2 regions of the Clostridium septicum genome follow, and region 1 is predicted to be linked to the other one. Evidence: a T-box and tRNA genes for the amino acid it is inferred to sense, from the RefSeq annotation. Region 1 holds a T-box; the other holds one or more tRNA genes.
The links. A T-box is a leader RNA that pairs with one kind of tRNA and senses whether it is charged. The one in region 1 lies ahead of alaS (alanine--tRNA ligase), so its partner is inferred to be a tRNA-Ala.
Positions count from the first base shown of each region.

Region 2: it has a tRNA-Ala gene. The T-box ahead of alaS (alanine--tRNA ligase) is inferred to sense a tRNA for this amino acid. The anticodon was not compared.

Region 1 is NZ_CP023671.1:261,814-265,246, reverse strand. It holds gene CP523_RS01170 (PRC-barrel domain-containing protein) at 1-412, shown strand, start outside; gene CP523_RS01165 (AI-2E family transporter) at 399-1,430, shown strand; T-box leader at 1,533-1,705, shown strand; gene alaS (alanine--tRNA ligase) at 1,794-3,433, shown strand, end outside.
Region 2 is NZ_CP023671.1:1,759,484-1,762,916, reverse strand. It holds gene CP523_RS07830 (NAD(P)/FAD-dependent oxidoreductase) at 1-325, opposite strand, end outside; gene CP523_RS07825 (transcription repressor NadR) at 350-856, opposite strand; gene CP523_RS07820 (HDIG domain-containing metalloprotein) at 872-1,372, opposite strand; tRNA gene CP523_RS07815 (tRNA-Ala) at 1,500-1,575, opposite strand; rRNA gene rrf (5S ribosomal RNA) at 1,581-1,697, opposite strand; rRNA gene CP523_RS07805 (23S ribosomal RNA) at 1,899-3,433, opposite strand, start outside.

The DNA.
Region 1 (3,433 bases):
GTGTATTGATTTTTATAATGCAAAGGTAAAGGGATTTTTTATATCTAATTTTTTATTATTATCTAATAAAAATTTTATAGAAATAGATGATATTATTTCATTAGATGAGGTTATTATTGTAAAGAAGATAAAGCATTATAAAGGGTTAAGTTTTGGAGATATAAAAGATATGGATATTATAGATACAGAAAACATAATGAAGGGAGTACTAGAAGACTTAATTATAGAAAAAGCAGATTTTTCTATAAAAGGATTAGTAATGAGTTCAGGAATATTTGATAAAATGATTAAAGGGAAAGAAATACTTTTGGTAAGTGAATGCATATTAGGTGAAGATTTTATATTATATCATGGAAGCGAGAGTATAAGATTAAAATCTATACCTCATAAGAAATATAGTGAAAATTTATAAAAAATATAAAAGCTTAATAAATAAAATATTACTAATAGCATTTACTTTATTACTAATATTTATATACTTTAAAGTAGGTACCATAAATACAATAGTAAATATAGTATTCATAGGGTTTATATTTGCCTACACATTAAATCCTTTAAGAAATTATATAAGTGAAAAATTTAATATAAGTAAAAGGATTTCTTCTATAATATTAATAATTTTAATAGTTAGTTTAGTACTTTTAACATTATATATAGTTCTTCCAACTATATTTAGGGAAAGCTTAAATTTTGGAGATATGTTAGACAATATAGAGAAATACATAAATGACTTAGCAATAAAACTTAAAATTAATGATGTATCTTTTTTTCAATCTATATATACTGAAATAAATGAAGAGGTTAATAGATATTTAAGTGGATTTTCTAGTAATTTTTTAGAAAATATGATGTCTGTTTTAGAAAATTTAGTATCATTTGCTATAATTCCAATAGTAACTTATTATTTTCTAGTAGATGGAGATCTTATATACAATAAGATTCTACTTGTATTACCTACAGAAAAAAGAGTTATAGCTAAAAAAGCGATAAAAAACATAGATAAGATACTTTCTAGATATATAATAAGCCAATTACTTTTGTCATTAATAATAGGTATATTAACATTTATTATATTAATGTTAATAGGTGTTAGATTTGCTTTTATATTGGCTGTTTTAAATGGAATACTTAATATTATTCCTTATTTTGGCCCTATTATAGGAGGGATTCCAGCCGTTATTATAGCTCTTATAGATTCACCTGTAAAAGCTTTATGGACTATAATTGGGGTATTTATTCTTCAACAAATAGAAGGTAATATTTTATCACCTAAGATAACAGGGGATAGCACTAATATGCATCCTATAATAATTATTATTTTATTATTAATTGGAGAAAAAATGGGAGGATTTTTAGGAATGGTTTTAGCAGTTCCAATTGGTGTTATAATTAAGGTTATTTATGATGATATAAACGATTATTTATTTTAAATAACATATTATAATAAGTAAATTTATAAAGTATTTTAAAGTAAAATAATTGACATAATTTAATAAATAAACTATAATTTCATTGAAATATAACAAAATATATATTAGACAATGAAGAGAATGAGTAAATATGATTATCTATATTTAGAGAGGAAGTGGTTGGTGTAAACTTCTTATAGAACATATTGAAGCTATCTTGGAGTCTTATTTTTCTAAGTGATGCATTTTTATGCATAATTAGGGTGGTACCGCGGAAATATGTTTTCGTCCCTTTCTATTAGGGATGGAAACTTTTTTTATATATAAAATGAAATTAAGAATAATAATTCATTAAAAATAATAAACATATGGAGGTAATTTACTATGAAGTTCATGGGAACAAATGAATTAAGAGAAGCGTATTTAAGCTTTTTTGAGTCAAAGGAACATTTAAGACTTGAAAGTTTTCCTTTAGTACCTAAAAATGATAAATCATTATTATTAATAAATGCAGGTATGGCACCTTTAAAGCCATATTTTACAGGATTACAAAAACCACCAAAGACAAGAATAACAACTTGTCAAAAGTGTATAAGAACTGGGGATATAGAAAATGTAGGAAAAACATCAAGACATGGGACTTTCTTTGAAATGTTAGGTAATTTTTCTTTTGGAGATTATTTTAAGGGTGAGATAATCCCTTGGGCTTGGGAATTTATAACAAAAACTTTGCAAATACCAAAAGATAAGTTATATGTAACTATATATTTAGAAGATGATGAAGCATTTGATATATGGTGTGAAAAGACAGATGTAGATCCAAGCAGAATATTTAGATTGGGAAAAGATGATAACTTTTGGGAAATAGGAGTTGGACCATGTGGACCATGTACAGAAATTCACTATGATAGAGGTAATGGAGTTATAAAAACAGTAGATGAATTTATAAAAGCTAGTGATGAAGATAGAGTGGTTGAATTTTGGAATTTAGTATTTACTCAATTTGATAAGGATGAAGAAGGAAATTATAATAGATTAGCTCATCCTAACATAGATACAGGAATGGGACTTGAGAGAATAGCTACTATAATGCAAGGCGTTAATAACATATTTGAAATAGATACAGTAAAAAATATATTAGATAAAGTATCAAAACTTTCAAATGTAACTTATGGTGAAGATTCAGTTAAAGATATATCTTTAAGAATAATAACTGACCATGTTAAATCAGTAACTATGCTTATTTCAGATGGAGTTCAACCAAGTAATGAAGGTAGGGGATATGTACTTAGAAGACTTTTAAGAAGAGCTGCAAGACATGGAAGATTACTTGGAATAAAGGGACTATTCTTAACAGAAATAGTAGAATCAGTAGTAGAAAATTATGGAGAGGCCTATCCTCAACTAAAGGAAAATAAAGATTATATAGAAAAAATAGTATCTTTAGAAGAAGAAAGATTTAATGAAACAATTGATGCAGGAATGCAAATATTAAATGGATATATTGAAAAGCTAGAAGAAAATAAAGAAAAGACTTTAAAGGGTGAAGAAGCATTTAAGTTATATGATACTTATGGATTCCCAATAGAGCTTACTGAAGAAATCTTAGAAGAAAAGGGAATGAATGTTGATAAAGAAGCCTTTAAAAAACAAATGGAAGCTCAAAGAGAAAGAGCAAGAAGTGCAAGAGGAGAAACATCATACATGGGTAGTGATGAAAATCCAATAAATAAAATAGAGGCTTCTATAGAAACTGAATTTGTTGGTTATAATAATATAGAAATAGAAGGAAAAGTATTAGTATTAGCAGGTGACGAAAGTTTTAAAGATGAGCTTAAAGAAGGAGAAAAAGGCTATATAGTAACTGATAAAACTACTTTCTATGCAGAAATGGGTGGTCAAGTAGGAGATAAGGGAACTATAATAAGTAAATCAGGAAAAGCTTATGTTTATGATACAAAGAAAAATGTTGGTGGAAAGACAATCCACTATGTAAAAGTTAATGAAGGTTCAATTAAAATTAA
Region 2 (3,433 bases), 1.5 Mb from region 1:
ATTTTGCCCTACTATGCATTTCTTCAAGCTTTCTAACACCATTTTCATCATTTACTACTCTCAATGCTCCTATTCTTTTAAAAGGAACATTAAACTTTTTACATGTCTCTTCTAATATAGAATTTCCTATATACTCTAGTCCAGCCATTACATTATCAGATGTTTCTGAACCATCATAAACTATAGATGTATTAACAAAAGATATGTCATCTGCAATATCATAATCTTTCTCTATAACAGCTATATTAAAATTATATTTTGACAACTCATAAGCTACAGAACAGCCTATTATTCCACCGCCTAATATAAGAATATCATAATCCATGACCTATACTCCCTCCTGATCTTACTATAGCAAAAACCCTTTCTGTTTTAACTCCAGTTTTATTGATTCTATATCCTCTTCTCTATCTGCTGATATAGTGTGAAGATGAATTCCATTAGTTAAATTAGATAGTGGTTTAACATTCTTATTATTAAACTCATCTTGAAATTTATTTAAATCATACAAATTCTTAATCATTAAATTCCCTCTAATTTCACCATATAAAGAATGTTCTATTATTACATCTTCAATAGTTCCTCCATATTTAACAACTGTTTCAAGTTCACTTATTGTTTCGTTAATATTATGATTTACTGCAATAATACTCTTAATCTTATTATTAATTGCATTATAAATGTAACCATCAGGAGTTGCTATAATAGAATTACCTGATGCCCTTAATATAGCTATATCTTTAACTATTATTTGCCTAGTAACACCAAATTTCTTAGCTAAATCTGTTCCTTTTATAGGCAAATTACTAGTCATTAATAACCTTATTATATCTTCTCTTCTTTTTGTAGATGCCATAAAATTTCTCCCTTCCTAATTTTTATCATCACATATACTTATTATGTCTAATATCCTATTATTAGTATTTTTATTATTATGGTGATATTTAATAACTTGAAGAAATTCTTCATCGTAATTATATTTTCTTAAAATTTTTTCTCCAATTTTAGGATGATTATAATATATATCTATTTGCTTTATATTATTATATCTATTAATTTTTCCATTTGTAGCTTTATCTAAAAGTACTACAATAGACTTTTCGAATACATTTAATTTAAACTTACTTTTTCCTATATCATGAAGTAATGCAGCTTTTCCGAGTTTCATAACATCAACATCTATATTATTTTCCTCTTTCATTGATATAGAATCTTTACATACTCTTATACAATGATGCTTCTCATTATGCTTTAATGTATTAAATAACTTTATTTCTTCTTCATTTAAATATTTTCTTAAATAATCATAATCTACCTTTTTAAATGTTGATCCTATAGCCCATAAGAACTGCTTAACTCTATAAAATGACATATGTTCACCTAGCCTTTTTATAAACTTATATATAAAAATAATAACACTATACCCTTTTATTATCAAATATTGTTAAGTATATATTATATATAACAAAAAAAGCTACGAATTAATTCGTAGCTTTATATGGTGGAGATAAAGAGATTCGAACTCTTGACCCCTTGCGTGCAAGGCAAGTGCTCTCCCAACTGAGCTATACCCCCATATGACCTGGCAACGTTCTACTCTCCCACACAGTCTCCCGTGCAGTACCATCGACGCTGTAGAGCTTAACTTTCCTGTTCGGAATGGGAAGGAGTGTTTCCTCTACGCCATCATCACCAGATGGTGTGAGATCCTAAATCTTTGATTTAGATATCGAACCCACTCAGCTATGCTGAGTTTCCTTTTCAACAATTAAATCTCAGTTTAGTTCTTACTTTACCTTTTCAGAGAATGTTCTCTGAAAATTGCACATGAATGAAGCCAAAATCTTTGATTTCGTTTCTCGAATTCACTCAGCTCTGCTGAGTTTCATCTTATTGTTTTGGTCAAGCCCTCGACCTATTAGTATCAGTCAGCTAAATATGTTACCACACTTACACCTCTGACCTATCAACCTTGTGTTCTTCAAGGGGTCTTACTAGCTTATGCTATGGGAAATCTCATCTTGAGGGGGGCTTCACGCTTAGATGCTTTCAGCGTTTATCCCTTCCCGACTTAGCTACCCAGCCATGCTCCTGGCGGAACAACTGGTGCACCAGAGGTCAGTCCATCCCGGTCCTCTCGTACTAAGGACAGCTCCTCTCAAATTTCCTACGCCCGCGACGGATAGGGACCGAACTGTCTCACGACGTTCTGAACCCAGCTCGCGTGCCGCTTTAATGGGCGAACAGCCCAACCCTTGGGACCTACTACAGCCCCAGGATGCGACGAGCCGACATCGAGGTGCCAAACCTCCCCGTCGATGTGGACTCTTGGGGGAGATCAGCCTGTTATCCCCGAGGTAGCTTTTATCCGTTGAGCGATGGCCCTCCCACGAGGTACCACCGGATCACTAAGCCCGACTTTCGTCCCTGCTCCACTTGTGGGTGTCGCAGTCAGGCTCCCTTCTGCCTTTGCACTCTTCGAACGATTTCCGACCGTTCTGAGGGAACCTTTGGGCGCCTCCGTTACTTTTTAGGAGGCGACCGCCCCAGTCAAACTGCCCACCTAACAATGTCCCGTCACCAGATTCATGGCGTCCGGTTAGAACCCCAATACTGTCAGGGTGGTATCCCAAGGTTGACTCCACCAAGGCTGACGCCCTAGTTTCCAAGTCTCCCACCTATCCTGTACAGACAATATCGGAATTCAATGCTAAGCTACAGTAAAGCTCTACGGGGTCTTTCCGTCCAATCGCGGGTAGCGAGCATCTTCACTCGCACTACAACTTCGCCGGATTTGCAGTTGAGACAGTGCCCAAGTCATTACGCCATTCGTGCGGGTCAGAACTTACCTGACAAGGAATTTCGCTACCTTAGGACCGTTATAGTTACGGCCGCCGTTTACTGGGGCTTAAGTTCACACCTTCGCTTGCGCTAAGTGTTCCCCTTAACCTTCCAGCACCGGGCAGGCGTCAGCCCCTATACATCAGCTTGCGCTTTAGCAGAGACCTGTGTTTTTGCTAAACAGTTGCTTGGGCCTATTCTCTGCGGCCTACTCTCGTAGGCACCCCTTCTCGCTAACTTACGGGGTCAATTTGCCTAGTTCCTTAACTGCAATTCTTCCGCTGGTCTTAGGATTCTCTCCTCATCTACCTGTGTCGGTTTGCGGTACGGGCACTACTTCTCTCTCTAGATGCTTTTCTTGGAAGCATGGAATCAGATACTTCAGCCTAATGGCCTTCCCCATCACGCCTCAGGATTGTTGAAACGGATTTGCCTATTTCAACTCCCTAAACGCTTAGACTAGCATTTCCAATCGCTAGCACATCCTATCCTTCTCCGTCACACCATCGATAATAACGATTGTAGTGGTATCGGAATATCAACCGATTGTCCATCGCCTACGCCTATCGGCCTCGGCTTAGGTCCCGACTAA